Regions from separate parts of the Bacillus cereus group sp. MYBK79-1 genome, predicted to be linked through region 2. Evidence: predicted binding sites of a transcription regulator. Region 2 holds the regulator's gene; each other region holds the start of a gene.

Region 1 (3,217 bases), on a different contig from region 2:
ATACGTCTTTGTGAGAAGTAGATTGTAGGTATGCATCAACTGTTGCACGACCACGGTTAACTTCAAGACCTGATTCACCGATTAATGGGTTACCTTGTACGCCGCCTGTCCAAACGAATGTGTTAGCAACAAGTTTTTGACCGTCTTTTAAGTCAATTTCATTGCCAGCAACGTTTGTTACAGGAAGACCTGTTAAGAATGTAACACCGCGTGCTTCTAGGCTAGTAGTTGCACGTTCGATTAAGTGGTCTGGTAATACTGGAAGGATTTTTGGACCTGCTTCAACAAGAAGAAGTTTAACTTCTTTTGGATTTACGCCGTGGCTTTTTGCAAGTTTAGGCATAATGTCAGCAAGCTCACCAACTAGCTCAACGCCAGTTAATCCGCCACCACCGATTACGATTGTAGCATCAGCTTCGTTTTTCGTTTTCGCGTATTCACGAATACGGTCTTCAACGTGTTTGTAGATTTTGTTTGCATCAGCAGCAGATTTTAATACCATGCTGTTTTCTTCTAGTCCTGGAATACCGAAGTAAGCAGTTTTACTTCCTAAAGCAACTACAAGTGCATCGTAAGATAAAGTAGTGCCGCCAGCTAGTTTGATTTCTTTGCTATCAACTGAGAATGACTCAACTGTTGCAATTTTAAGATCGATATCTTTACCTTTGAAAAGCTTTGTAAGTGGCATTGCAATTGCTTGCTCAGCAACGTTACCAGCTGCAAGGCGGTGTAGTTCAGTGATGATTTGGTGTGTTGGGTATTGGTTAATCACTGTAACTTGTGCTTCTGATTTGCTGTAATATTTACGTACGTTTAAAGCGGCAAGAAGACCGCCATAACCAGCGCCTAAGATGACAATTTGTTTTGACATAGTATGATATCCCCCGTCTTTACTAATTGTTGTTATAAGTTAAATTATTTATTGTTACGTTCTGCACTAATTTGAAGGTATGCGTTCACAAAGCGGAACATTTTTTGTGCTTGTGGGTCTTTTAGTAATTTTAATAGACCGAACAGGCCGATAACTTCGTTGCTTTCGTCAGCACGATCTTTCGCTTCGATAGCAGTTGCAGCCATGCCTTTTACTGTATCTTTTACAGGTTCTACAAGCTCTGTGATTGCACTAACAGTGTCGCTTTTTAATACTTCATCAGTAGCAACAGTTTGAGCGAAGTCATAAGATTTAGTTAAAATATTAACAAGCTCAGTTAATTTTGGAAGCTGTTCTACTAGTGTAGTTAATGATTCTTGTACCTCAGGTTTTAACAACTGATCAAGTACATCAAGTTGTCCTTGGCTAGCAGAAATTTGTACAGTTTCTTGTTCTGGCTTTGTTTGAGTCATAGTTTCTGGCATCTCCAATTCTCCTTTACGATAGCAATACTCTTATTTTTTATAGGTAAGATAGTAAACGCTTGCGAAACTTTATACAAAGTTTCACAAAGCACAATAAAATGCCTTTAAATTTATGCCAGCAAGTAAGCTGAAATCATAAATCCAAAACCATAAAGTCCTACCTATTATTTATGAACTGTCCGATACATGGCTTGTCCGCATAATGGAAAGTTCCTTTATCGGAAAGTGTATATAATATATATCCTATATTATATACTATATACACCTATGTTAACATAAAAATGATTCCTAATTATTTGATATTGAGCGTATAACGTAGTACTGACAAGGCATGAAAGCGCATAAATTATTTTGATAAGGTAAGAAATGTACGTATATATAAATAAAAAAAGGAAAAAATGGACAAATTTATGTTCATTTTTTCCTTTTTTTATTGTTCACCTTCTGTAATTAGCATCGATGTATTACCCCTTTTTTCAAGATGGCATTCGCCCCAAGTACAAAGAGAATCAAGGATGGATTCTAAAGACCAGCCGTAGTCTGTAAGGGAATATTCTACTTTCGGTGGGACTTGGTTGTATACCTTTCTTTGAATAACTCCATCTTCTTCTAACTCGCGTAATTGCTGTGTTAACATCTTTTGTGTAATACCAGGCATAAGACGTTTTAATTCACTCGTTCTCTTTGTCCCTTTCGTTAAGTGGCAAAGAATAACGACTTTCCATTTTCCGCCGATAACCTCTAAAGTCGCTTCAACGGGAATATTATATTTCTTCATATAAAAATCTCCTTTGATGAATGTAGATTTCAGTTCTCCAACAAAAGAAGCTAAATAATTTAAATGTTACTAAAAAGTACCTATAGCACTTTAAAGTACGTACTTTTTATCATGTTGAATATGTTCCATAATAGCATACGTAAGAGGGAAATGAGTAGTACGGTACTAAAAAGTGCCTATGTTACTTTTTGGTACCTATCGTACTTTAAAGTGCGTTCTTCAAAAAAAGAGTGAAGCCATTCATAATAGCATATATGAGCAGTAAAGTTATGTTTGTAGAAGATAAAAAGGCCTTTTTATCATACTATTATGATTGGATTTCTTGCATTAAGGAGGAGTTCAATTGAATTCATATACAGTACCTTCTTCGGCAGTACAGACGAATCGAAGAAGTATGTTTGCTTTATTAGCACTAGCAATTAGTGCGTTTGGAATTGGTACAACCGAATTTATTAGTGTCGGTTTATTACCATCTATTTCAGAGGATCTACATGTTTCTGTTACAACAGCGGGTTTAACCGTTTCTTTATATGCGTTAGGAGTAGCATTTGGTGCTCCAGTATTAACGTCATTAACAGCTAGTATGTCGCGAAAGACGTTATTAATGTGGATTATGATTATTTTCATTATTGGTAATGGAATTGCGGCAGTGGCAACAAGTTTCACTGTGTTGCTTATCGCAAGGGTTGTATCTGCGTTTGCGCACGGCGTTTTTATGTCGATCGGATCCACAATTGCGGCTGCGCTTGTACCAGAGAATAAACGTGCGAGTGCAATTGCATTTATGTTTACTGGTTTAACCGTTGCGACCATTACAGGTGTACCAATTGGAACGTTTATCGGTCAACAATTTGGCTGGAGAGCTTCGTTTATGGTAATTGTGGCAATTGGGATTGTTGCTTTAATCGCCAACAGTATGCTAATTCCTTCTAACTTAAAAAAAGGTACGTCTGTATCATTTCGCGATCAATATAAGCTGATTACGAATGGAAGACTATTACTTGTATTTATCATTACTGCATTAGGGTACGGGGGGACATTCGTAACATTTACGTATTTATCTCCGTTATTACAAGAAGTAAC
Region 2 (3,217 bases):
CAAATGAGGATTTACAAAAAAAACATAATTTACGTGAGGTTTATATCGTAGGTAGCATATTTACATGTTATCCTACCTTATCTCATACACTAGAGTTAGAAAGGATGGTTAAACCATTTGAAAAAACAATATTGGTGGGTTATCGTTACATACATTTTAATGCAGTTGTCATCCATTGCTGGATTACCGCTTCTCCTGAAAACTGGACTTTATGATAACAGGGGATTTACTAGGGAGGAGAAACTCCAACTCATAACTGGCCACTGGGCAATCATTAGTTTCTTTATTGCATTATGTATCGTACTTTGGTTACTTAGAACAGATATTCGTGACAGACGTTTAGATACAATGCGCTCTTCGGTTCCAGCTACGATCGGTTGGATTTTTATCGGGTTCTTCTTAGCATTTTTCTCGCAAAGTATTGCCGGTATGATAGAAATGCGTTTATTAGGAATTAAACCTGGATCTGAAAATACAGCGAGACTTATGGATATCGCAAGAACGACACCTTGGTTCCTTATCGTTATATCTATAATAGGACCTATTTTGGAAGAAATCGTATTTAGAAAAATTTTATTTGGTACACTTTATAAGAAGTTTAACTTCTTTATTGCTGCTATCATTAGTTCTCTCGTATTCGCAGCAATTCATTTTGATTTCACTCACTTATTGGTATACACTTCTATGGGACTCGTATTCGCTTTTTTATATGTAAAAACGAAGCGTATTATCGTCCCTATCGCAGCTCATGTTGCAATGAATACATTAGTTGCAGTTGCTCAAGTTTTAATGAGCAATGAACAAATTCAAGAAATGATTAAAGAAGCTGAAAAAATGCAAGGCTTTATCGGAGGATTTTTAGTATGAGAAACTCACCATTGTTCATGGCTGCATTGTACTTCCTTCTTGGGTGTATCTTTACACGCTTCGCCATTACGAACGTAACAGATACAATCTGGAATATGTGGACAATACTATTTGCAGTTATGGCAACAATTGATTTTAATTTGGCACTTCGCCTTATCTTAGTTAAATTCACAAAGAAAAAACAATAATAAAACGCAGAGGTCGCTTCCTCTGCGTTTTATTGTGGATAATTCTTTAAAAAGTAAACAAGTGTTTGTAACTCTACTGCTAAATCAATATGGTGAATTCTTATATTATCTGACACATTTAAGCGCGCTGGTGTGAAATTTAAAATACCATGCACGTTCGTTTCTGCCAATCTATCTGCTACAGATTGTGCTACTGTAGCGGGTACTGTTAATATTGCCACTTGTATATCAGTTGATAAACGTTCTTCTAATTCATCTAAATGATATACAGGAATGCCCCCGATTTCTGTCCCGACTTTCTCTTCACTAACATCAAACGCCATTTCAATTTTTGTATTATTGTTTTTCGTGAAATTATAATGTAAGAAAGCGGTCCCTAAATTACCTACTCCAATAAGTGCTACACGTGTTATATCATCTTGGTCGAGTGTTTCACGGAAAAATGATAATAAATAATTTACGTTATATCCATAACCTTTTTTCCCTAACGCTCCAAAATATGAAAAATCTCTTCGAATCGTTGCGGAATCAACTTTTACCGCTTCGCTCAATTCGGCTGATGAAACACGTTGCTTACCAGAAAGAGATAAGTTTTGGATAAATCGATAGTATAGAGGCAATCGTTTGGCAGTGGCCTGTGGAATTTTTTGCTGATCCATATAACCTCTCCTCTCTTCCTATCTTTATTCATATACTTGAATCAAATACAGAAGTTTAGCACTCATGAATTTCCCTGTATAATAAAGAGAAGAAGTATTCTCTCTTTATTTTAAACTATACACTATTTTTAGTATGATTGAGAAATATAAACATGGCAAAGTTAAGAAATTATTTGAGGTGAAAACATTGATTTTATTACAAGTAAACGCGCTTACGAAATTATACGGTGCAGAAACGATTCTTGCAAACATAAAATTGGAAGTTCAAACGAAAGATCGTATCGCACTAGTCGGACGAAATGGGGCCGGAAAATCTACATTATTAAAAATAATAGCTGGTGAGCTATCTCATGATGGTGGCGAAATTATAAAACCGAAAGATGTCTCAATCGGATACTTAGCTCAAAATACCGGATTAGAAACGTCTTTAACAATTTGGGATGAAATGTTAACCGTCTTTACACACTTGCAGCAAATGGAGACAAAACTTCGAAGGCTAGAGCACGAAATGGGAAAAGAAGAAAACTTTTCAAACGAGGCTACATACGAAAGATTATTAGCTGACTATGACCAATTACAATTAAATTATAAAGATCAAGGTGGCTATCAGTACGAAGCAGATATTCGCTCGATTTTAAGTGGGCTTGGCTTCCCAGTTGAAACGCACCAAACGACAATTTCTACATTAAGCGGTGGACAAAAAACACGATTAGCTCTCGGTAAATTATTATTAACGAAACCAGACCTACTTATTTTGGACGAGCCTACAAACCATTTAGACATCGAAACATTAACATGGCTTGAACAATATCTACAAGGCTATCCTGGCGCAATACTAATCGTTTCCCATGACCGTTATTTCTTAGATAAACTCGTTACACAAGTATATGAAATTTCGAATAAAGAAAGCAGACGATTTGTTGGTAACTACAGTAAATATTTAGACTTAAAATCAGCGCTATACGAGCAAGAAATGAAACGTTATGAAAAACAACAAGATGAAATCGCTAAGCTTGAGGACTTCGTTCAAAAAAATATAGCGCGTGCATCTACGACAAAACGTGCCCAAAGCCGTCGTAAACAATTAGACCGAATGGAATTATTAACAAGACCATTAGGTGATTCTAAGTCAGCTTCCTTCCACTTCGATATCGAAAAACAAAGTGGAAATGATGTTTTACAAGTAAAGGATGCAACTATCGGCTATGATGAGGATCCGATTATTGAACATGTAACGATGCGCTTAACTCGCGGGGATAGCGTTGCTTTAGTTGGTCCAAACGGAATTGGGAAATCCACATTATTAAAATCACTTGTGAATAAGTTACCACTATTACATGGTGATGTTTCTTTCGGATCCAATGTATCTGTTGGTTATTATGATCAAGAACAAGCAAACTTAACATCTTCTAAGCGGGTTTTAAATGAGTTATGGGATGAATATCCCTTGCAGCCTGAAAAAGAGATTCGCACGATATTAGGTAACTTCTTATTCACAGGGGA
Region 3 (3,217 bases), on a different contig from region 2:
GTAATTGTTTAGACCAAAGAACTGTTAAGTTTGGTTCTGGAGCTGGTCCTAAATTATCTAATGTATGCAAGAAACGGAATGAGTTCTTCGTTACTAATGGACGACCATCTAATGCCATACCACCGATAGACTCAGTTACCCAAGTTGGGTCACCAGAGAATAATTCATTATAATCAGGTGTTCTTGCAAATTTCACAAGACGTAATTTCATAATGAAGTGATCCACAATTTCTTGTACTTCTTCTTCTGTTAAAGTACCGTTTGCTAAATCTCTTTCAATATAAATATCTAAGAATGTAGAAGTACGTCCAAGACTCATCGCAGCTCCGTTTTGCTCTTTAATTGCTGCAAGATATGCGAAGTATAACCATTGGAATGCTTCTTGTGTGTTTGTTGCTGGCTTAGAAATATCAAAGCCATGAGAAGCAGCCATTTGTTTTAACTCTTGAAGTGCACGCATTTGCTCAGATAACTCTTCGCGTAAACGCATTGTATCTTCGCTCATTACACCGCCAGTTAAATTCAAATCAGCTTTTTTCACTTCAATTAAATGATCAATACCATATAATGCTACGCGTCGATAGTCACCGATAATACGTCCACGCCCGTATGCATCTGGAAGACCAGTAATTACACCTGATTTACGAGCCGCTTTCATTTCTGGTGTATATGCATCAAATACACCTTGATTATGAGTTTTTCTCCAATCTCTAAAAATACGACTAAGTTCTTTATCCATTTCGTATCCATAAGATTCACAAGCCTGTTCCGCCATACGAATACCACCATATGGTTGTAAAGAACGTTTAAATGGTTTTTCAGTTTGGAAACCGACTACTTTTTCAATATCTTTATTTAAATATCCTGGTTCATGTGATGTAATAGAAGAAACAATTTTTGTATCCATATCAAGAACGCCACCGTTTTCACGTTCTTTCGTTGTTAAATCCATTACTTGATCCCAAAGTTGTTTCGTTGCTTCAGTTGCTCCCGCTAAGAAAGATTCATCCCCTTCGAAAACGTTTACATTATTTAAAATGAAATCGCGAACATCAATCTCTGCTTTCCATTTTTCACCTTTAAAGTTTTCCCATGCGTTTTTAACATTTTCTAATACTTGAGTCATCCTAATCTCCTCCATTTTTGATTAGTACAGGACTAAGATTTTTTATATAACAGCTTACACACTTAGAATACTACTTTTTTGCTAAAGTGAACGAAATAGTTGTGACATGTTTGTGAAACGTTGAGCAAACTACTATATGCATAGTGTTAACTTCAATTAAAAGTCTTTATAATTAACCCTTTCCTTAATTGTATTTTTTTGGTATCCTTATATACGAGTCCTATTTTGTAATACAAGAACAATACCCATTGTAGAGCTGTAATACTCTTATCTCCTAATCTGTTATAGTTTTTATAACAGAACAAAAAAGTGTACATATGTTGTACACTTTTTTTGTTACTACTCTAAAACATCTCTTTTTCTATTCCCATCATAGAATCCACCACGACTACCTTCTAATACAATTAATTGCTCTAATCCTTCTATATGATCACCTATAATTCGCAAGACAGCTGGAGGATGACCTATTTTTGCAAAATGCTCACTGGGACGAATACGGTTCATCTTATCAACCTCTACACGACTTACACACGCAATCTCGAACCCTGACAGAATAGCTTTCACTTGGGCTACACAAGGTGAAAGTAAAGATCTATATCCGATTTCTTTCAAACACTTATGACTAAACGCATTCGGTACAGCAATAAGTGAGCCTACTCCTAGATCTTTTCTATCACAAGCTAAATTTAATGCATATTTAAATGCAGTTACAAGGTGAAGCGGTACTCTTAAATCTAAATAATGATTTAAATCATTTAATGCGACATCCACTCCATCTGCAATAGCTTTTGCGAAAGGATATAATTCCCTAGCTGGAATAACAAAGTCACCGTCTATAAACAGCACAATATCCCCTTTTGCAAAGTAAGTTCCAAGTGAACGCCCTACATCGTTTCCAAGCGCTTCTTTATATACAATTGTTGTTGCTCCCTTTTCTTTTGCAATCGTTGCTGTTTGATCAGACGAACCATTTACAACAACGATAATTTCAAAAGGTTCAATTTTTCGAAGTTCCTCTATAACATTTCCAATTGTTTTTTCTTCATCTTGTACAGGAATAATGACCGATAATTGCTTTCCTTTATACAATTTAGATGTAACGCCCCATCCTTGATAAAGATCTTCGAAATCTAAAGTATGATAAACACTATCTCTTTTCCTATTGCCATCATAATACCCTCCGCGCTCATCGCTACCTACTATTCGCTCCGCTACAGCTTCTATATGATCACCTATCATCCGTTTTTCAGATTGAGAAAGACCCGTGCCATACGCAGCATGCTCGGTCGGACGAAATTTATTCGGGGTAATAACGTCAATTGCACAATGACGACTAATTCTCCATTTGCTTTGTACTAGGCGTAAATGAGCCACAATAGGATTAACAAAACATTCATATCCAATACTTTGAACAATCTCTCTCGTCAACGCATGAGGTACAGATAATAAAGAATCAATTTTTAACTCTTCACGCTCTAATATTGCATTTAATATTTGACGCCATACTGTCACGGAGTGCGGTTTTTGTTTCTTTAAAAATAATGCGTCCAAATTATTTAAAACGATGTCGGCCTGATCATGTAAAACCGGATTCAGGAATAATTGTAATTTTGAAGTTGGAATAGCAAAATCACCATCTATAAATAGTAGTACATCACCTATCGCGTGTTTTGCGCCGACTGCACGTCCAACATCGTTCCCTAGTAGCTCTGTATACTTGATTACTTTACACCCTAAACGATCAGCAACCTCTTCTGTACCATCATGACAACCGTTTGCTACTACAATAATCTCTACTGGATTTAATCCTTTTGCCGATTGAATAACGTCTGAAATCGTATCTGCTTCATTACATACAGGTATAATAATCGATAGCGACTTAGCCATTGTTTTCTTCACGAAACCACTTAATAGTTTCTTTCAATCCTTGTTCCCACGTTACTGTCGCTTGAAATTGCACAAGTTCTTTTAATTTCGTTACATCTGGTCTTCTATTTGGAATTTCTTCAAATCCATGTGGATATACTTCTTCAAAAGGAACTTGTACAATTTTCGAAGAAGATTTCGTTAGCTTTTTAATTACTTCTGCTA

The links. The regulator Rex, encoded in region 2, represses fermentation and respiration genes when NADH is low (regulators of the CRP and FNR family bind a similar motif). The targets are predictions, from matches to a motif close to TTGTGAAATATTTCACAA.
Positions count from the first base shown of each region.
Region 1: the regulator Rex is predicted to act here: its motif matches at 1,416-1,433, upstream of ACTFOB_RS12745 (DUF1641 domain-containing protein).
Region 3: the regulator Rex is predicted to act here: its motif matches at 1,237-1,254, upstream of pflB (formate C-acetyltransferase).

Region 1 covers NZ_JBQAEO010000006.1:153,206-156,422, reverse strand. Annotated here, with positions in the region: gene ACTFOB_RS12750 (NAD(P)/FAD-dependent oxidoreductase) at 1-871, opposite strand, end outside; gene ACTFOB_RS12745 (DUF1641 domain-containing protein) at 916-1,356, opposite strand; gene ACTFOB_RS12740 (winged helix-turn-helix transcriptional regulator) at 1,787-2,134, opposite strand; gene ACTFOB_RS12735 (MFS transporter) at 2,529-3,217, shown strand, end outside.
Region 2 covers NZ_JBQAEO010000031.1:8,452-11,668, forward strand. Annotated here, with positions in the region: gene ACTFOB_RS26075 (lysostaphin resistance A-like protein) at 118-867, shown strand; gene ACTFOB_RS26080 (YdiK family protein) at 864-1,055, shown strand; gene ACTFOB_RS26085 (redox-sensing transcriptional repressor Rex) at 1,085-1,714, opposite strand; gene ACTFOB_RS26090 (ABC-F family ATP-binding cassette domain-containing protein) at 1,902-3,217, shown strand, end outside.
Region 3 covers NZ_JBQAEO010000012.1:110,437-113,653, reverse strand. Annotated here, with positions in the region: gene pflB (formate C-acetyltransferase) at 1-1,126, opposite strand, end outside; gene ACTFOB_RS18940 (glycosyltransferase family 2 protein) at 1,466-3,013, opposite strand; gene ACTFOB_RS18935 (NAD-dependent epimerase/dehydratase family protein) at 3,006-3,217, opposite strand, start outside.